DNA from 2 places in the Actinoplanes sichuanensis genome. Region 1 is predicted to be linked to the other one. Evidence: riboswitches for the same ligand, from Rfam matches in the RefSeq annotation. Region 1 holds a riboswitch; the other holds the start of a gene.

Region 1 (10,799 bases):
GACATCGCCGTACCCACCCTGCCCGACGCGGACGACGCCGAAGGCGACGAATCGTTCCTCGTCCTGCTCGGCAACACCAGGAACGCCGACCTCGGCGCCACCTCGTCCACCGTCACCATCAAGGGCCCCGCGGCCCCGGTACCGACCTTCCAGGTCACCCCGGACGTGTACGTCACCGAGGGACAGTCCGCCGCGCAGATCACGGTCTCGTTGAGCGAGCCGACGTTCACCCCGGTGCAGTTCGCCGTCTCCACCACCGACGGGACCGCGCGGCACGGTGGATCCGGTCCGGGCGGCGACGACTACATGACGCCGATGCTCCTCCTCACCATCCCGGCCGGCGCGACGACCGGCACGATCACCATCCCGATCATCGGCGACGCGGTCTTCGAGCCGAAGGAATCCGCGCAGGTCACGGTGGCTCTCGCCACCGGCGAGACGGATGCGGTCGGTACGCCGCAGCAGAGCACCCTGACCATCGCCGACGATGACCCGGTCCCCTCCGTCACCCTGAACCCGGTCACCGGGCAGGAGGGCGGCGCCGTCGACGTCATGGCCGTACCGGAGGGCGTGGCGCAGGAACCGATCGACTTCCTGATGAACCTCAGCGGAGACGCCACCGACGGCGCCGATCCCGCCGAGGCGGTCGACTTCTCCGCCGTACCGCGGGCCGTCCTGCCCGGAGGGAGCACCGGTCCGGTTTCGGTGGGTTCGGTCAAACTGGCGGCCGACAAGATCGACGAGGACGTCGAGTCGGTCAAGGTGACGCTGGAGAACCTGGCGGATCCCGGACAACCGGCCGTCTCCACCCGGGTCCGGGTCCTCGACGACCCGATCGACCAGCCACCGGCGGTCGGCGTCGAGACCGTCAGTGTGTCGGAGGGCGCCGGCGTCGCCGAGATTCCGGTGAGCCTGCGCTACGAGACCGGCAACGACGCCACCTCGACCGAACGTCCGATCTCGATCCAGTACCTGACGACTCCGGCATCCGCGGGCGCCGACGACTTCGGGTCCCCGATCTCGTCGAACCCGCTGGTCATCCAGCCCGGCGCGACGAGCGGCACGATCCGGGTGCCGATCACCAACGACAACCGCTTCGAGCCGTCCGAGGTGTTCATGGTGCAGGCCACCGGGCTCGCACCGGCGGACGTCAGAGCAGCGGTCGATCTGGCCGTCATCACCATCGACGATGACGACTCCGCCTCCCGCCCGTCGTTCTCGGCGACCGACACGCTGACCGTCCGGGAGAGCGCCGGCAGCGCCGGCGTCACGGTCGAACTGAGCACGGCGGCGCCCAGCGACATCGACCTCACCGTCGGCGTTCGTGACGGTACGGCCACCGACACCGGCCCGGGAGCCGGCGGCGACGACTACGACCTTCCCCCCACGGCCGTACGCATCCCGCAGGGCGCCCGGTCGGCGACGGTGAATCTGCCGATCCGCCCCGACGACGTGTACGAGGGTGACGAGAAGGCACAGGTCACCGTCGCACTGGCGGCCGGCGAGGACGATGCCGTCGGCAGTCCGCGGGAGGTCACCCTGGCGATCACCGACGACGATGCCGCACCCACGTTCAGCCTCGAACCGACCGCCGCCACCGTGGCCGAGGGCGACACGATCGAGCTGTTCGGCACGGTGAAGGGCGTGGCGCAGCGGGAGTATCGGATCGACACGTCAGCCGCAGCCGGCGCGGCGGCGGCTGACGATGCGGCCGAGCCGGACGACTACGAACTCGAGCAGGCGCCGGTCACGGTGCCCGGCGGTACCCCGAGCGGTACTCGGCTCCGCCTCGGCGCGATCAGCTTCCCCGGCGACAGCATCGATGAGGACACCGAGTCGGCCACCGTGTCCATCGCCGGAACCACCCGCACCTTCCGCATCAACGACGACCCGGCCGACACCCCGCCGACCGTCTCCATCGACGGCGCGTCGGTCGGTGAGAGCGACGGCCGGGTCTCGCTCACCGTCGACCTCCGATTCAGTGGTGCCACCAGCACCGAACGCATCATCAGCGTGCCGTGGCAGACCGTGGACGGTACCGCCGACGCGGGCAAGGACTACACCAAGTCGGGCGGCACCCTCACCTTCGCTCCGGGCACCACCACCGCCACGGTCACGGTGCCGATCCTCGGCGACACCAAGGACGAGTCGGACCAGACCTTCACGGTGCGGCTCGGCTCCGCGTCGCCCGCCGACGTGAAGGTCACCGAGCCGGACGGTCTGGTCACCATCGAGGACGACGACAAGGCGAAGGCGCCTACCGTCAGCGCGCCCGCCAGCAACACCGGCACCGGCCGGGTCACCATCAGCGGTACGGCCGCCGCCGGGACCAAGGTCGAGCTGCTCAGCGCGCCGGGCGTCTCCGGCGGCACGTTCAAGGTGGCCGCCACCACCCAGGCCGACGACGACGGCGCCTACTCGTTCCGGCCCAACTTCACCCACGGCTACCGGGTTCAGGTCCGTGCCGGTGGGCTGATCTCGCCGGTCCAGACCATCCAGGTGCGGCAGGATCCGGAGCTGACCGCGGTCTCCAACGCCAAGGGCACCGCGACACTCACGGTCTCCGGCGACCCTGACGAACCCGGACAGAAGGTAACGATTCAGCGGCAGGTCAAGGGCGGCTGGGACGACCTGGAGGACGGCAAGCTCAACGCGAGCGGCAAGTACTCCACCACCGTGCGTTCCCTGAAAGCCGGGAACAATGTGTTCCGCGCGGTGATCGCCGCGACCCCGTCGCTCGGCATCCTCGCCGGCACCTCACCGGCCCGGACGGTCAAGGTCAAATAGGTCCGAACGTGGTGAAGGGCGGTCCGTACGGACCGCCCTTCACCCGTTTCCCGGGACGTCCACCCCGGGCGGCGAGTACAGTTCGCCGCTGGTCAGGGTGCCGTCGCGGGCCGGTCAGAGCCACGCGACCAGGCCGTTTCCCGGCTATGTGAAGGACTTTCTACCGAAAAACCCGTTCCGCCGCGAACGGTCCGATACGCCGGTTAGATTGCAGTTGGCGCCGCCTCACGCGGATCATCAAATCCGGTGTTTGCGCTGCTGAGAGCCGGTTTCGAATCGGCACCCCGAACCGCCCTAGGTGCGGTACCCGAACAGGCAAACCCGTCGCGAGACGGGGACGCAAAGCCAGGGGCCTCCCCGCTGGAGGTAGCCCAGCCGCCGAAGGAGACAGGAAGAGAATGCGTCATCGACCCATCCAAACGGCGCCGCGAGAGCGGGTGCCGTTCACGCTCTGGGGACGGAAGCGGATCCGGACAGTGCTGGCGACGATTGCCGCCTCGGCTGCTGGTCTGATCCCGGTGGCCCTGGTCAGCTCCCCAGCCCACGCGAGCGTCGACAACCTCATCATCAGCGACGCCGGCGCCTGGGAAGGCTCCAAGGTCACCTTCACCCTGACCTACACCGGCGCCGCAGCCGCCACCTTCAAGACCATCGCCACCGCGGTGACCGGTGTTGGAACCGGGCATGCTGTCGCAGGCGGAACCGACTACACGACCGCGCCCAGCCGGACGAGTTACACCTTCCCCGGCACGGCTTCCGGCGGAACCAACACCGTGACCGTGACCGTGGACACGGTCGCGGATGGTGACAACGCTGATGAGACATTCAGCCTCGTTGTGACGGACGCGCTGGACAACACCAAGACCGCCACCGGCACCATCTGGGCGGTCGCGGACGCGGCCTACCCCGTGTTCACCCTTTCGCCGAGCGCTGCGTCGGTCGCCGAGACCGCGTCCAAGAACGCTTCGGGCGCGACAGTCCAAAAGACTGTCACCGTGACGGCGACGTTGGACAAGACCCTTGCCCACCCGGTGACCCTGCCGGTGGCGACGGTCAGCGCCGGCGCCACGATCGCGGATGCGGTCTCCACCGGCGGTGAGCTCCGTGACTACACGGCACTGCCGTCGACGGCGACGATCACCATTCCCGAGTACTCCTACACGGGCAGCGTGACCGTCGAGCTCTACGACGACGCCGTCGACGAGACGAACTCCGGTGGTCAGAGTTTCAAGGTGCAGTCCGCGGGCACACCGGTGATCGTCAAGTCCGGGGTCACCGACTCCGATAAAAGCACGATCACTATCACGGACGACGATCCGGCGCCGGTGGCGTCCATCGGTAACGCTCCGGCGGCGGATGAAGGGGGCTACCTCAACTACCCCTTGACGCTGGATCGGCAGTCCGACTCGACGTCGCTGAACGTCAAGTACTTGACGGGCGACGGAACGACGCTTCCCGACTCGAACCCGGCAGTCGCCGCCGACCTCGACCCGGCCGTTACCGTGGCCGCGGACGTGCCGATCGCCGCGTACTCGAAGGGCCGCCTGATCGCGGTCAAGGCGAAGGACGACACCGCCTTCGAGGGGCCCGAGAACACCAAGGTGACGATCTCGACGCCGACCGGCGTGACGATCGGTACCGCCACCGGCACCGGCGTCATCAACGACGGCGACTCCGGTCCCACGCTGGACCTGACCACCGCGGGTGACCCGGCCGACGGCCTTCCGAGCGGCACCACCTTCAAGGAGCTCGCGACCGGCGAGAACGTCCGTAACATCGCGGTCACCCTGAACGCCTCCACGGCCGGCCCCTTCCAGGTGCCGATCAAGGTCGACTACTCCTTCAAGGACGGCACCGCGCTGAACGGTGTCGACTACAAGGGCACCGCGGGCAGCTTCACCATCCCGGTCGGTGCGACCCGGGCGACATGGAGCGGCAAGATCCCGGTCACGATCATCGGTGACACCATCGACGAGACCGGCAACGAGACGTTCGACGTGGTGCTGAGCAGCAGCACCAAGACGGTCGCCGAGGCCACCAAGACGATCACGATCACCGAGGACCCGACGGACGACGTCGCGCCGACCTGGACTACTGCGGACGTCTCGATCGTCGAGGGCAACACCGGCACCACGACCGCCAAGGTGCCGATCACCCTGAGCGGTCCGGCGGCGGCGGATGTGCTGTTCACCGCAACGTTCAACACGCCGGGCAGCGCAACCGAGACCGGTGTCAACTCGGGCCTCACTGTCGGCGACAACGACTATGACCTGCCGGCCGTGCGCAGCACGACGATCAAGGCCGGTCAGCAGTCGGCTTTCCTCGAATTCCCGATCAACGGAGACACGGTCTTCGAACGGGACGAGGCATTCATCGTCGACATCGACACCACCAGCACCGTGGTCAATGACAACCTCACAGCAGATGTCCTGCACTCGGCGCGAGTGGCGATCACTAACGACGACGCGAAGCCGACGGTGAACCTCACCCAGATCAGCGGGACCGAGAGCGGTTCGATCCGGGTAGCCGGCACGCTCACCGGTGTCTCGCAGTACCCCTACGACCTGAGCCTCGTCGTGGCGGGTAGTGGAGACAACCCGGCGACTCCGGGCACGGACTTCGAGCTGCCGGCCGGATTCACCACCACGCCCATCAAGATCACCAAGGGGCAGACCGCACTGACCGGAACGCTGGGTGACATCTACCTGGCGCCGGACGACGCCGACGAGCCTCTCGAGACGTTCAGCATCGAGGTCAAGGAGACCACGGCATCGCCGCAGGGCTTCACCGATTCCACGGCCACCTTCCGGATCAATGACGACCCGGCGGACCTTCCGCCGGCGGCCTCGATCCGCGACGAGTCGATCGGTGAATGGGAGAAGTCGGTCGACGTCCACGTGGACTTCGCCTTCGACGAGAACACCAAGTCCACCACGCAGACCGTGAACATCCCCTGGTGGACGGTTCCGGGCAGCGCTCGCGAGGACGAGGACTACAAGGGCTCGAAGGGCATGATCACCCTCAAGCCCGGTGACCTCAGCGCCGTGATCAACGTTCCCGTCATCGACGACAAGTTGAAGGAGAACGACGAGGAGTTCCACGTCAAGCTGGGCGTCGCCACCCCGACGGGTGCGGCGGTGACCCGGGGCGACGGCACGGTCACGATCAAGTCGGAGGACAAGGCCGACCCGGTCACCCCGACGCTGAGCGCGACCGGTCCGTCGAAGGGTGTCGGCCTGGCGAAGTTCGTCGGCACGGCCGCTCCGAACACGACGGTCGAGCTGTGGGGCGCCGCTCTCCCGGAGACCGACCCGAAGGCCTTCAAGTACATCAGCGAGACGACCGCCGACGATGACGGTTACTTCGAGCTGGCGCCGAAGTCCCTCGCCTCCGGCTGGGCGTTCGTCGCCCGGTCGCAGGAGATCAACTCGGCGGTCAAGACCGTCAAGGTGACGCAGCTGCCGTCCTTCTCGGCGAGCTCCTCGAAGAAGGGCAAGCTGAGCGTCTCGGTGGCGGGCAACCCGCGGATGGCCGGCCAGGCCGTCTCGGTGCAGCGTTACACCGGCGGCAAGTGGGTGACCATCGGCAAGGGCACCACCACTGACAGCGGCTGGAAGGGCACCATCAGCGTCAAGACGAAGTCCAAGGTCACGCTGCGGGCCTGGGTCGCCGGTGACGCGAGCATGGGTATCAACGCCGGGTACTCGGCTCAGAAGAAGGTCACCATCAAGTAAGTCCTGGTGATACGAGACGGGGGCGGCCGAGAGGCCGCCCCCGTTCCGTTGTGTGTGCCGGGTCAGTCGACTTCGGCGACGGCCTGGGCGAACTGCGCGGAGTAGAGCCGGGCGTACGCCCCACCACTGGCGATCAGCGATTCGTGGGTGCCCTGCTCGACGATCGACCCGTTCTCCATCACCAGGATCACGTCGGCGTCGCGGATGGTGGAGAGCCGGTGCGCGATGACGAAGCTGGTCCGGCCGCTGCGCAGGGTGGCCATGGCCCGCTGGATCAGCACCTCGGTACGCGTGTCGACCGAGCTGGTGGCCTCGTCGAGGATCAGGATGCTCGGTTCGGCGAGGAACGCCCGGGCGATGGTGACCAGCTGTTTCTGCCCGGCGCTGACGTTCGAACCCTCCTCGTCGATCTTCGTGTCGTAGCCCTCGGGGAGCATCCGCACGAACCCGTCGACGTGGGCGGCCTCGGCGGCCTGATGGATGGCTGCCTCGTCGAAGACCGAAGCCCCGTACCCGATGTTCTCGGCGATGCTGCCGCCGAACAGCCAGGTGTCCTGCAGCACCATGCCGATCTGCTCGCGCAGTTGCTCGCGCGGCATGGTCGCGATGTCCACACCGTCCAGAGTGATCCGGCCGCCGGTCACGTCGTAGAACCGCATCAGCAGGTTGACCAGGGTGGTCTTGCCGGCGCCGGTGGGTCCGACGATCGCGACGGTCTGTCCGGGCTCGACGCTGAGGTTCAGGTTCTCGATCAGCGGTTTGTCCGGCAAGTAACGGAACGACACGTCCTCGAACGCGATCCGCCCGCGCACCCCGTCGAGCTCGACCGGAGCCGGATCGGGGGACTGCTCGGGCGCGTCGAGCAGGGCGAACACCCGCTCCGCCGACGCCACCCCGGACTGCACCAGGTTCGCCATGCTGGCCACCTGGGTGAGCGGCTGGCTGAACTGGCGGGAGTACTGGATGAACGCCTGCACCTCGCCGAGGCTCAGCGAGCCGGACGCCACCCGTAGACCGCCGACCACCGCGACCAGCACGTAGTTGACGTTGCCGATGAACATCATGGCCGGCTGGATCAGTCCGGAGACGAACTGGGCGCGGAAGCTCGACGCGTACAGCTTCTCGTTGTGTTCCTGGAAGGTCGCCGCCGCCTCGCCCTGCCGGCCGAAGACCTTGACCAGGGTGTGCCCGGTGAACATCTCCTCGATGTGGCCGTTGAGCTGCCCGGTGACCTTCCACTGGGCGACGAACTGCGGCTGGGACCGCTTGCCGATCACGGTGGTCAGCCAGATCGACAGCGGCACCGTGACCAGCGCGATCAGCGCCAGCAGCGGGGAGATCCAGAACATCATCCCGAGTACGCCGACGATCATCAGCAGGGCCGTCACCAGTTGGGCGAACGTCTGCTGCAGGGTCTGCGCGATGTTGTCGGTGTCGTTGGTGGCGCGGCTCAGCACCTCACCGCGCGGCTGCTTGTCGAAATAGGACAGCGGCAGCCGGCCGAGCTTCTCCTCCACCTGCTGCCGCAGGTCGTAGACGGCGGCCTGCACGGCGCGGGTGGTGAGCCGGCCCTGCAGCACGCCGAAGACCCAGGCGAACACGTAGACGAGCGCCACCCAGGCGAGGACCTGACCCAGCCGGTCGAAGTCGATGCCCTGCCCCGGGATGAAGTCGACGCCGGACAGCAGATCGGCCTGGGTGTTCTGGCCGTTGGCCCGCAGGTACTCGATGACCTGGTCCTTGGTGGCACCGGGCGGGAAGCCGGGCATCCGACCGATCACCCCGCCGAAGATCACGTCGGTGGCGTGGCCGAGAAGGTACGGCCCGAGAACCGACAGGAAGACCCCGAGGGCGCCGAAGAACAGTGCGCCGCCGACGAACAGGCGCTGTGGCTTGAGCAGCGCGAGCAGGCGTTTGGTGGAGCCCTTGAAGTCCTGCAGCTTCTCCGGCGGCCCACCGCCCATCATCATGCGAGCGGCGGGCGGCCCGCCCGGAACGGGCCCACGGCGTTGAGGTTGACTCATCGGGTGCTCGCCTCCTCGACCGTGAGCTGGGACAGGACGATCTCGCGGTACGTCGGGCTGGTCTCCATCAATTCCTCATGAGTGCCGGTGCCGACCACCTTGCCGTCGTCGAGCACGATGATCCGGTCGGCGTCGCGGATCGTGCTGACCCGCTGTGCCACGATCACCACGGTGGCGTCCGCGATGTGGTCGGTCAGGGCCGCTCGCAGCGCCGCGTCGGTGGCGTAGTCGAGAGCCGAGAACGAGTCGTCGAACAGGTAGATCTCCGGCCGGTGTACGAGCGTGCGGGCGATCGCCAGCCGTTGACGCTGACCACCCGACACGTTGGTGCCGCCCTGCGCGATCGGTGCGTCGAGCTGCCCTTCCATCGATTCGACGAACGGTCGGGCCTGCGCGATCTCCAGTGCCTCCCAGAGCTGTTCGTCGGTGGCGTCCGGGTTGCCGTAGCGCAGGTTGGACGCGATCGTGCCGGTGAACAGGTAGGGCCGCTGCGGGACCAGGCCGATCAGCCCGGACAGCAGTGCCGGGTCGATCTCCCGGACGTCCACGCCGTCGACCAGGACCTGGCCCTCGGTGGCGTCGAACAGCCGGGGGATCAGGTTGAGCAGGGTGGTCTTGCCGCTGCCGGTGCTGCCGATGATCGCCGTCACCTCGTTCGGGCGTGCGGTGAGACGTACCCCCGAAAGCACGCCTGCCTCAGCCCCCGGATAGCGGAAACCGACGTCGCGGAGCTCGAGCTCGCCGTGTCGCGACAGCGTCGTGACCGGCGCCGTCGGCGCCGCGACGCTGGACTCGGTGCCCAGCACCTCCTCGATCCGCTCGGCGCACACCTCGGCCCGCGGCACCATCATGAACATGAAGGTGGCCATCATGATCGACATGAGGATCTGCATGAGGTAGCTGATGAATGCGGTCAGTTCGCCGACCTGCATGGCGTTGGTGTCGATCCGGTGGCCGCCGAACCAGAGCACCGCGACGCTGGAGATGTTCACGATCAGCATGACCGTCGGGAACATCAGCGCCATGATCTTGCCGACCCGCAGCGACACGTCGGTCAGCTCGTGGTTGGCGACGCCGTACCGCGCCCGCTCGTGGTCGTCGCGGACGAACGCCCGGATCACCCGGATGCCGGTGATCTGCTCGCGCATCACCTGGTTGACCCGGTCCAGCCGCTCCTGCATGGACCGGAACAGCGGCCGCATCTTCGCGATGATCAGGCCGATCACGGTCACCAGGATCGGCACGATGACCAGCAGCAGCGAGGAGAGCGGCACATCCTCCCGCATGGCCAGCACGATGCCGCCGACGCACATGATCGGCGCCGACACCATCAGCGTGAAGGTGAGCAGGACCAGCATCTGGATCTGCTGGACGTCGTTGGTGGTCCGGGTGATCAGCGAGGGTGCGCCGAACTGGCCCACCTCACGGGCCGAGAAGCCCTGCACCCGGGTGAAGATCGAGGCTCGCAGGTCGCGGCCGACGGCCATGGCGGTCCGGGCCCCGAAATACACCGCCACGCCCTGCGCGATGATCTGGAGCAGGGTGATGCCGAGCATGCCGGCGCCGACCCGCAGCACGTAGTCGGTGTCGCCCTTGACCACGCCGTTGTCGATGATGTCCGCGTTGAGCGCGGGCAGGTAGAGCGTCGCGATCGTCTGCAGGAACTGGAAGAGCACCACCAGGGTGATCTCCGTCCGGTACGGCCGCAGATGCACTTTCAATAGTTTGATCAGCACGCCTGTTCCGTCTCTCTGATGTGAATGCCGTCCAGCAGCAGCGAAGCCAGGTCCGCTCCGCTGAACGAGTCGGGCTCCCCGTATGGCCCGAAGGTGTTGGCGCCGCAGAACATCAGCAGCAGGTGGGCGGCCCGGTCGGGCGTCACTCGGAGGCGGGCCGCGTCGGGCGCGAAGACGTCGGCGACCGCGGTGCCGATCTTCGCCCGGTTGGCGGCCATCCGGGCGACCGTCTCCGGGTCCTGCTCGCCGACCATGATCAGCTTGCGGGCCGCGTGCATCAGGTGGGCCCGCTCCAGGAACCGCTTGTGCACCAGCTCGGCCGCGGCGATCACCCGCTCGCGCAGGGGAGCGGCCCGGTCGATCGCGGCCAGTGCGTCCAGGTCGGGTTGCGGGTCGAGTGCCTTGATCACCGAGCAGACCACCAGCTGGCTCTTGCTCTCGAAGACGCCGAAGATGGTGCCCTCGGCCACTCCGGCCGCGCTGGCGATCTGCCGGGTGCTCACCTCCAGCCCGTGCTC
Region 2 (10,799 bases), 2.4 Mb from region 1:
GGCCCGGTCGGTACGGAACTCCCGCGCCTGCGAGTCGACCGCCTTGACCGCCTCACGGAAGCCGGTGACCGGCCCGTCCGGCGTGGCCAGGAACTCGACGGCGGCCATCCGCTCGTCGTGCAGCAGTCGGCTCAGGTTGGAGATGTCGGTACCCAGCTCGGCGAGTTGCGCGACCCGCTCGGCGTCACTCGCCTCCTGGCCGACCTGGAGCAGCCGCATCGACGAGACACCGGCCACCGCGAGCAGGGGGAGGACCAGCATGCCGGCGAGCCGGCTCCGAAGTCGTGGCCGCCGCTGACTCCGTAGGCCCCGTCGCGCAGCCAGGGGCGAGGATCCCGTGCTCACGACATCTCCTTCACGGTCGTCCCCACTCCGCGCCACGGCGGGAGGCGGCCCCTTCCGGGCCGCGGTCCGGCCCCGTCCGATGGCCGCAGCAAGGCCCGCGCCGTTTCCGGCACGGCGGCGATTTCATCAGAACGCCAGGCCTTTTGGGAAGTCTGGATCCTCCTGTAAAAGGCTCCGCTGTCCGGGTGATAAGTGCGCGCGACTTCGCCCGGCGTCAACTCGCCCGGTGTTGACGTGCACGAATACGTCACGCACAACCGTCCGTGAGGTCATGATCACCGGACACCATCAGGATTCCAACCACTATGTGGGAGTTCTGTCCCGCGACCTCGATGAACACGTTGACAAGGTTTGGCGTGACATGACGGACTCGTTGTCCGTGCGCGACAGTGTCCACTCTGGACTCAACAGTTGGCAAGTCGCTCGGGAGTTGCCCGCAAGTCACCGTAAGTGACCGATTTTTGATCGATGAACGTCGATCATAGACGCACGCGACTTTAGGCTGCCTTAAGAAGACGACCCCGGACTGGCGCATCATGTGGAACATTCCGTAACGTGCCCACCATGGCATTTCGGAGCTGGCTGAAGCTGCTGGCCGCCACCACCATGGCGGCCGCGGTTGTCGGGGCCGGTCAACTCGGCATCGCCTACGGGCTGGGCATGGTGCGGCTCGACCAGACTTTGGAACTCACTCAGCGTGACCAATGGACAGCGCAACTGGCCTGGGTCGCATGGATCACCATGACCGCCGCCGCCATCGGTGCCGTGGTCGCGACCGGCCTGCGTCCCCGCTGGTCAGCGCGCCCGGTCAGCGCCGGCGGCGCACTCGGGATGGGCCTGGCGGCGGGTCTCGGCGCCCTCGCGGTACTACCGCTGACCATGCAACCGGCCCGCGCCGCCCAGATCGCCGGCGTGCAGCCGGTCCTGGTCATCGGCATCTGCGCCGGCCTGGGCGCGGCCACCGGCATCTTCGCCGGTTACGCCGCGGCGGCCCGCGCCGTCGCCCGCTGGAGCGTCGCCACCCTGACCGTCGCCGTCTGGTCCGTCGCCCTGATCTCGCTCGCGCCGTCCCTGCTGCCCGGCCGCACCCAGGACGCCGCCCGTCTCGGCGTCCTCGAAGGCGACCTGATCCCCGGCGCGGTCGTCGAGCACACCCAGTTCGCCACCATGCCGGTCATCGCGCTGCTGGCCGGGCTGATCGTCGGATGGGTCGCCCGCGGCCGAAAGATGCCGACGATCACCGTGGCCCTCAGTGGACTCGCCGGTCCGGCACTGCTGACCGTGGCTTATCTGATCGCCGGCCCCGCCGCGGCCGGCGGCTTCCGCCTCGACCCCTACTGGGGTGCGATGACCGCGGCCGGCGCCGGCGTGCTCGGCTCGGTGCTGGCCGCCATCATCCGCAGCACACCTGAGCCGGCCCGGGCCCCTGAGCCGGAGACCCCGGTCGCCGACACACCCACCGACGCCAAGCCCGAGCCGGGACCCGTCACCGCCTCCGGTCGGGCCACGCTGCCCCGCCGGGACGTACCCGTGCAGTCCGCCATCGCGCAGGCCGCGGCGGTCGCGGCCCGCCGCCCGGAAAACGAGCTGCGTCCTTCGGACACCGGCGTCCTCCCAGTGGCGGTCGCCGAGCGCCCACACCCGCTGCAGGACCTGAGCAGCTCGGCCCCGTCCGGGTTCGCCGCGTACCCCCCGGCGCCCCTACCGGGCGGCGCCACGCCGGCCACCGCCTACCCTCCGACTCCTTCCGCGGGCGGCGTCGCACCGGCCGTCACCCATCCCCCGGCACCCCTGCCCGGCGGTGTCGCGCCGGCCACCGTCTATCCCCCCGGCTCCTACAGCCAGGCTTCCGCGGAGCCACGTTTCTCCGGGCAACAGCAGCAGGCGCCCGCCAAGGCCTCAGGCGGTCTGCGACGCGGATGGCGTACGCGTAAACAGCCCCCCGAGCCACAGCCCGCCTCGCCGTCGCCGGCACTGACCGGCGACACCGGATCATTCAACGGTTTCGCCGCCACCCAGCCCGGCCCACGCACCGGAATCGACACCGCCGAACACCCGCGGGTCGCACAGCGGGCCCCGCTGACCCCGGAGCCGACGCCGATCAGCGCCCCACTGCCCCAGCCGACGCCGATCGCGCCACCGCCCACCGCGCCCAGCGCGCAGGGCCGCAAGGAAGACGAGTACGTCAACTGGGTCAACGGCCTCGGCGGAGCCTGACCAGAAACGTCGAAGGCCCGGACACGATCACGTGTCCGGGCCTTCGTCATCACCTGCCGCCGCCCACCGCGTCACATCGACGTTGCCGCCGCCCTCTCCCCCGGTTGCATCGTCGTGAACTCCTGGCCAGAGCCCTGCCGCCGGAGTTTCGCCGCCGTAAAACATCGGCAAACGCCGATGGAATGATGGGATCGGGAGGTACCGCGAAGCACTCAAAGAAGTGACGATTGTCGATGTCCGGGTTCATCCCCCACCGAACATCGGGAGTCCGAACATGATCACCCGCATCGGCCGGTTCTTCTCCGGCCTGGCCCTGGTCCTGGCCCTCTCCGGGACCGCCCTCATCGCCCCCGCGGTCGTGTCACCGACGTCGACCGACGCGGCTCAGGCGGCCGTCTACAGCACCTGCACGATCAGTCGCTGTTCGGCCGCGCGTACCGCTTTCACCGGCTGGCAGTCCCTCGGCTGGCCCACGTCGGCCGGCTGGTACTCCTGGCCCTACGGCAACTACAACTACACCGGCGGCCAGTTCTACAACCGCGAGGGCCAGCTCCCCACCGCCACATACAGCGAATACGACGTCTACTCCCGCGCCCGAGGCGCTTCCCGCGACGCCTACCGCATCGTGGTCAACCGCAGCACCCGGGTCGCCTACTTCACCCCCGACCACTACGTGACCTTCTACAAGCTTTAAACCCTCTTCTTCTGTACGCGCGGCGGCCGTCCCCCGACGACCGCCGCGCTTGCGTTTGTGGCTGTTACCGCATGGCTGCCCGTTCCCCGCAACCAACCGGCAACCGCATAACACCGCCGCTGATCTAAGGCAGCGAAATCCTGAAAGTCCCGCGAAAAACCGTCCCCCGAACCATCAGCAGGCCCCCTCCCCGACCGAAACAACTGGCGCAAGCAACGAGCACCCGCTCGGCCGACAAACGCAAACCCGTCGCAAGCCGGGGACGCAAAGCCACAGGGCCCACGAGGCCGGCTGGGCTACCGACCAAGGGGAGACACACATATGCGCAACATGATCCAGCTGCTGGGCGGCGTCGCCGTCGCCGGCGCCGTCGCCGCCGGTTCCACCGCCTTCACCGCTTCAGGCCTTAGTGGGGCGCCTGCGTCCACCTTCGTCGGCGGAAAGGCTTCGCTCGGCGTCAAGGGTGCGGTCATGTCCTCCTTTGCATTTGACTTCGACGGCTCCGACCCGAACAAGATCACCGGCCTGCACTTCAACCTCATGGACGACGCCGGCGCTGCCCTGTCAACGAGCCCGCAGCCCACGGTCGTGGTCACGGTCACGGGTGATGTAACCAACGCCACCGATGCCACGCCCACTTGCGTTCGCACCACCAACACGTGGCAGTGCAATGCCGATGGCAGCAGCGCCTACTTCACGGCGCTTACCAACGTCGCCGTTCAGGTTTCATGAGAGGCTGAATAACGAGCCTCGGTTCGGGTGGGTCTCGTCGAGACCCACCCGACTCATCGTTTGACGGAGTCAACATTCGCCCGTCGATTCGTCGTCTAGTCATGGCCGCCGTCCTTGCGACGGCGGCCATCGGTGCGTGGGGCATCAAAACTGAACAACTGTCATATGTCGTAACCCACGGCATCAGCATGCAACCCACGTACCACGCTGGCGATCTCGTAATCCTCCTCAAGTTCGATTCATACGAGGTGGGACAGATTGCCGCATACGATGGCACGGACGGCGTAGAAGTCTTGCACCGGATCATCGGCGGCAGTGCCGATACTGGGTTTGTCTTGCAAGGGGACAACAACAAGTCGATCGACCATGCCCAGCCCAAGTCCGATGAATTGATCGGACGTGCCGTCCTGCATATCCCCAAGGCTGGCACCTGGATCCAGCCCCTGCTCAGTCCTACCGGGCTGGGGATGCTCGGCTTCTTGTTCGTCAGTGGTGGAGCGGCCCGCGCCAAGTCGAGGCGCGACATACTGCGTGGTCGCAGCAGGAAGAGAGTGAAGGGCATGTCTGGCGGAGGCGGCTCTTGGGCAACCGCAGCGGCCGTGTTCAAGGCGGTCAGCCGTCTACACCCCGCCCTTCGAGTGTTAGCCGCAGTCACCGTTGTGTGTGGCGTCCTAGGCCTCGCACTCGGCTCACTTGGATGGATTAAGCCGGTCACCGAGATCGTTACGGGAACTGGAAGACCCGGCGAATCGATGACCTTCGCCTACTCTGCCGAAGTACCGCACTCTGCGGCCTACGACGGAACGACCGTCTACTCACCGGATCCGGTATTTCGGAAACTTGCCGGGCTGATCGATCTCCACCTGAACTATCGGGGAGAGGCAGGCCGGATCGAGGTTACCGGTCGCCTCGCGGCCCAAAACGGCTGGCACAAGACCCTTCAGTTGTCCCAGCCACAACAGTTCATGACTGACCGATATACCGGGACGGTTCAAATCAATCTTGAAGCCATCGATCAGCGCATTGCAGCCGCCGGCACGGCGATCGGGGCAGATATGACCGGAACTACCCTCGCGATCACCGCTCGCGTAGAGCACAACGACGGTACCGTCTTCGAGCCGCAGATCTCCCTGAACGTTTCTCCGCTTCTCCTCACGCTCACCAGCGGCCCACAGTCACTAGTGGTGGATCAATCGAGCGCCTCGGTAGGCAGCAGGATTCAGGATCGTCAGATCGGCGCCTTCGGCTACGACCTGGTCACCGCGGCCTCTGCTCGGAAGTATGCCGTCTATCTGATCCTCGCTGCATTGGCCGGAGCCGGAATCGTGGCATGGATGGCGCTGGGGCACGTGCCCTTGCGAACTCGCACCCAGATCCAGCGCCGCTACCCACACCTGATCGTTCCGGTGGAGCCGATGGCCAGCCCTCCTGGTAAGCCTGTCGTCGTTGTCGATACCTTCCCGGCGCTGGTGAAGCTTGCTGAGAAATACGGGCAACTGATCCTCACCTGGACTCGGCCTGATGGTGCGGACGACTTCGTGGTTCGGGATGAAGGCATCCTCTACCGGTATCGGATCGAGCCGAACTTGGTTCCGGTCGTCCCGGCGAAGGTTGAGAGGCAGCCGGCCGCCTCCTCTCCCTCGGGGCGGGTCGCCCCCGGGGCCGGGACTGTACCGCCTCTGCAACTGCCGCCGGTTCCCGAGACGCCACCAGAATTGCAAGCCGATCTGCGGGAAGCCGAAGACCCTGCCAGGCTCGAAGGCGCCCCGGTGAACAAGACGGCGCCCCGCAAACGCGCCTCTCGTACCGCAGCCGCCAAGGCCGCCGCGAAGACGACCGCCACGAAGGCTGCCCCCACGAAACGCGCTCCGGCGAAAGCCCCCGCGAAACGCACCCGCGCACAGGCGAAGACCCCCAGCGCTCCCGCTCCCGAGGCAGCCATGACGGCGGCATCCGAAATCGCGTTCTCCCCCGACGAGCCGACGCAATCGGCCTTCGACGCCGGCGGTCTCGAAGCAGGTGGGCCGGATGTGACCACCGATGCCGCCCAGAGTCCCGGGACCGGCGTTACCGCCGAGGCCATTGTCGAAGCGATGGATCTGCAGCCGGAACGGGTTCCGACGGACGAAGCCTCCGCCAGCACTCCCCTGCCTGGGTCGACCACTGACAAATCCGGCACCAGTCTGGCCGCCGAACCCGAACTGAAGACGTCGCCAGAATCTACGTCCGATTCCGGGCAGCCGGAACAGGACCCGGCGGCGCTCGCCATCCCACCGGAAACGCACATACCCGAGGACACATCGTCCGCGCACCCGGAAGGACTAAAAGTCGAGGCGGATTTACTCCCCTTCGAGCGGGGCCAGGTTACGGCCGGGACCGAGGACCCGGACCGAGATGCGGCCGAAACGGAGCACCCCGTCGCTCAGGCGAAGGTGATCACCCCCTCACCGGGCGCGGAAGCCGCAGAACCAGTCGGCCACGCCGCCAAGCCCGAACATTCAACGACGGGTCCGAAGGCCCAGACCGCCGCGCCCGGACAGTCAACGGTAGAACCAGATGCCACCGCCCTCGGGCCCGGACGACCAACGACCGAATCCGAAAGCACTGTGGCCGAGCCTGCGCCGACCGAACCCGCGGGTCCAGAGGGCATCGAACCCGAACCCGCTCCGGAAGCGATCCGGCTAGAACCGTCGGCTATGACCGAAACCACCCAGGCGGAATCCACCACAGCACCGGAGACGGCCCGGCCCGAGGCGACGGATTCCCGGCCTTCGCGGAGTCAGCAGCGGACCAGCCGCCGAAAGGGCCGCTCGCGTCGCTCCCCGCAGCCGGCCATGGACGAGCCACCCACCGCAGACCGACCCGCGTCGGCGGACGAGCCCGTCGAGCAACCGACCGCAGTAATTCCCGACGCCCCGGCCAACGAGGCGCGCGAGGCAATGAAGGACCTGGCCGACCGCAACCGCCCCATCACCACGCCAGAGCCGGAACCCGAGGCTCAGCCCGAGCCGAAGCGCGAACCCATCTACGACTTCCTGCCGGCGGCGAAGCGCGCCCCGAGCCCTCCAGACCCTGAAGACGAGCCGGAAGCTTGACCTGCACAGGCAGCCGAGGGCCGAGCGGATCTTGCACGATTCTCCCCGCCTCTACGACCTTGCCGAATTCTTCCCAGCAGCGAATCGGCCGCAAGATCCACTTGGCTGTGCGGACCTTGCGGGCCAATACCGACCAGAACTGAAAAGTTCGCCATATCAAATCAGATGTGGAGTTTCGCGCAAGATCCACGCGCCCGCCCGGCGACCGCAACGACGGCGAGAGCGACAACGGCGCCGAATCGTCGTCCTAGGCGGTAGGCGTAACCGGCAGGTAGACCCGTCCACCGGCGTCCACGAACTCCGTCGACTTGGCCTTCATGCCGGCCGCCCGGATCTCGTGGCTGATCTTCATGGAGCAGAACTTCGGCCCGCACATGGAGCAGAAATGCGCCGTCTTGGCGGGCGCCGCCGGCAACGTCTCATCGTGGTAAGACCGCGCGGTGGCCGGGTCCAGCGCCAACTCGAACTGGTCCTCCCACCGGAAGTCGAACCGGGCCCGGGACAGCGCGTCATCCCACTCTTGAGCACCCGGATGCCCCTTGGCGATGTCCGCCGCGTGGGCCGCGATCTTGTAGGCGATCATCCCGGCTTTGACGTCTTCCTTATTGGGCAGCCCGAGGTGTTCCTTGGGCGTGACGTAGCAGAGCATCGCCGTCCCGAACCACCCGATCATGGCGGCTCCGATGGCCGAGGTGATGTGGTCGTAGGCGGGCGCGATGTCGGTCGCGAGCGGCCCGAGCGTGTAGAACGGCGCCCCGCCACACAGTGAAACCTGCAGATCCACGTTCTCTTTGATCTTGTGCATGGGTACGTGCCCGGGCCCCTCGACCATCACCTGGACGTCGTACTCCCACGCGATATGGGTGAGTTCGCCGAGGGTGCGCAGCTCCGCGAACTGGGCTTCGTCGTTGGCGTCGGCGATCGATCCGGGACGGAGCCCGTCGCCGAGGGAGAACGTGATGTCGTACTCCCGGAAGATCTCGCACAGCTCCCGGAAGTGGGTGTAGAGGAAGTTCTCCCGGTGCTCGGCGAGGCACCACGCCGCCATGATCGACCCGCCGCGGGAGACGATCCCGGTGACCCGCTCAGCGGCCATCGGCACGTATTCGAGCAGCACACCCGCGTGGATCGTCATGTAGTCCACGCCCTGGAGCGCCTGCTCGATGACGGTCTCCCGGAAGATCTCCCAGCTGAGACGAAGCGGGTCACCCTTGACCTTCTCGAGCGCCTGATAGAGCGGCACCGTGCCGATCGGGACGGGCGAGTTCCGTACGATCGCCTCCCGGGTCTCGTGGATGTGCGGTCCGGTGGACAGGTCCATCACGGTGTCCGCGCCCCACTGGGTGGCCCAGGTGAGTTTTTCGACCTCTTCGTCGATCGACGAGGTGACCGCCGAGGTGCCGATGTTGGCGTTGACCTTCACCAGGAACCGCGAGCCGATGATCATGGGTTCGGATTCGGGGTGATTGATGTTGGCGGGCAGCACGGCCCGTCCCGCGGCGATCTCGTCGCGCACGAGGGTGGCCGGGACTCCCTCGCGGATGGCGACGTACTCCATCTCCGGCGTGATGATCCCGGCGCGCGCGGAGGCGAGCTGGGTCCGCCCGGTCTGCCACGGTTTCCGCAGCGGGGGCAGCCCGGCCGAGGGTTCACTGCCGGGACCGGACGTGTCGTACAGGCGTACCGGCGGGTTGTCGCCGGTCAGCACCACCTCGGTGAACGGCACCCGGATGTCCGGGCGGGGACCTTCCACGTAGACCTTGCGCCGCATGACCATTCCTCCCCAAAGTTGGATAAAACCGGCGACGGACGGCAGCATTGAGCCACCGGCCGTACCGCCGGGGATCTAGATGGACCACCCGAAGTGGTCCAGCGGGCCCGGCCCGGCGCCGAGCCGCCAGGAGCTGCCGCCGCGCAGCCCCCGGTTGACGTAATCCTTGGCCGCCGCCACCGCGTCCGGCACCTGGTCACCGGCCGCCAGCCGGACCGCGATCGCGGACGAGAACGTGCACCCCGAGCCATGGTTGTTTCCGGTCACGACCGGCTCGCCGCGCAACAGCGTCGTCTCCCCCGCGACATGCAGGACGTCCAGCGCCAGCTCACTTCCGGTCACCACGACGGCGCGCGGCCCGAGGGCCGCCAGCTCGGCCGCCGCCGAGATCATCTCCTCGGTGGTCTCCACTCGCCGCCCCAGGAGGGCGCCGGCTTCGTGCCGGTTCGGAGTCAACACGCAGGGGTACGCCGTAAGCACCCCGACAACCGCAGCCTCCCCCAGCCGGCTGCCCGCGGTGGCCACCAGAACCGGGTCGACGACCAGGTTGGGCAGATCGTCCACACGCGACGCGATCAGCTTCGCCACCGCCGGATCCGAGATCATCCCGACCTTGACCGCGGCCACCGGCAGATCCGACAGCACGGCATCAAGCTGAGCAGCGACAACATCGACGGGTACGGGGTGAATGGCCGTGACGCCGAGCGTGTTCTGCGCCGTGATGGCCGTGATCACCGACGTCCCGAACGCCCCGAGCGCGGCAAACGTCTTCAGGTCCGCCTGAATCCCGGCCCCGCCCCCGGAGTCCGACCCGGCAATCGTCAACACCACCGGAGGAGTCACCGCCCACCCCCAAGCCCCGGCGCCCCACCAGCCACCAAACCCCGGCTGGTCGCTGGAGCTGTCCGAAGCGACGTGACACAGCCGTGAGAGCCGGCTGCCTTGTGGAAGGCGGAGGACAGATCGCGGGTGGTGCCTTCGGGGTCCGGGGAACGCATCAGGGCACCCATCACGGCGATTCCGGCCGCGCCGGCCGCTGCACACTCAGCCGCCTGCGCGGGGGTCTCGATACCACCGAGAGCCAGCCAGGGTACGGGCGCGCGCAGCTCGGCGGCCCCCGTGACCCCGAGCGCCGGCCCGTACCCCGGCTTCGACGAGGTCGGGTGGATCGGGGACACCGTCACGTAGTCCACACCCGACAGATCCTCGGTGCCGTGCCACGAACGCCCGATCAGCGGAACCCCGGACGGGAGGGGATCAGAACCGGACAGATGCACGGCCTCCCCACCGAGCGGATCCGGCCCCGCGATGATCAACCGATGCGCCGGGACGACCGACCGGAGCCTCGTGGCCAGGGCCGCACGATCGCCGTACGAAAGATCCCTCTCGCGGAGAATGACCCACGCGGCGCCGCCGCGGACCGCCGCCCGGACCACCTCGATCAGCGAACCGGATGCGGACCGCCGATCGGTGAGCACGACGAGCCCGCCCGGGGTCACCATTGCGCGATGCCGTCGTCGGCGGTGGACGCGACCGCATGGAACCGCCGTGGGATGCGCCCGGCCGAGCGGGCGAGCCGGCCGGCCGTGACCGCGTGCCGCATCGCCGTGGCCATCGCCACCGGATCGTCGGCCCGGGTGATCGCGCTGGCGATGAGAACCGCGTCACAGCCGAGCTCCATCGCGAGCGCCGCGTCCGAGGCGGTGCCGATACCCGCGTCGAGCACCACCGGCACGTCCACGCTCTGCACGATCAACTCGATGTGGTGCGGATTGGAGATCCCCAGGCCGGAACCGATCGGCGACCCCGCCGGCATCACCGCGGTACATCCGGCGTCGGCGAGGCGTCGGGCCAGGATCGGATCATCACTGGTGTACGGCAGAACGACGAACCCATCGGCGACGAGTACCTCGGCCGCTCGCAGGAGTTCGATCCCGTCCGGCAG

Evidence for each region. A riboswitch is a leader RNA that binds a small molecule or an ion and turns the genes downstream of it on or off. The one in region 1 is predicted to bind cyclic di-GMP.
Region 2: it holds a riboswitch for cyclic di-GMP, as region 1 does, so the genes downstream of both, Q0Z83_RS40405 (hypothetical protein) here and Q0Z83_RS51510 (Calx-beta domain-containing protein) in region 1, are expected to answer to the same signal.

What each region holds. Positions count from the first base shown of each region.
Region 1 covers NZ_AP028461.1:11,223,020-11,233,818, forward strand. The annotation lists gene Q0Z83_RS51505 (Calx-beta domain-containing protein) at 1-2,787, shown strand, start outside; cyclic di-GMP riboswitch class I at 3,092-3,170, shown strand; gene Q0Z83_RS51510 (Calx-beta domain-containing protein) at 3,264-6,521, shown strand; gene Q0Z83_RS51515 (ABC transporter ATP-binding protein) at 6,584-8,545, opposite strand; gene Q0Z83_RS51520 (ABC transporter ATP-binding protein) at 8,542-10,281, opposite strand; gene Q0Z83_RS51525 (TetR/AcrR family transcriptional regulator) at 10,275-10,799, opposite strand, start outside.
Region 2 covers NZ_AP028461.1:8,816,116-8,826,914, forward strand. The annotation lists gene Q0Z83_RS40390 (sensor histidine kinase) at 1-261, opposite strand, end outside; gene Q0Z83_RS40395 (hypothetical protein) at 910-2,562, shown strand; gene Q0Z83_RS40400 (ribonuclease domain-containing protein) at 2,837-3,256, shown strand; cyclic di-GMP riboswitch class I at 3,486-3,560, shown strand; gene Q0Z83_RS40405 (hypothetical protein) at 3,578-3,988, shown strand; gene Q0Z83_RS40410 (DUF5305 family protein) at 4,090-7,083, shown strand; gene thiC (phosphomethylpyrimidine synthase ThiC) at 7,331-8,860, opposite strand; gene thiD (bifunctional hydroxymethylpyrimidine kinase/phosphomethylpyrimidine kinase) at 8,930-9,697, opposite strand; gene Q0Z83_RS40425 (thiamine phosphate synthase) at 9,694-10,356, opposite strand; gene Q0Z83_RS40430 (thiazole synthase) at 10,350-10,799, opposite strand, start outside.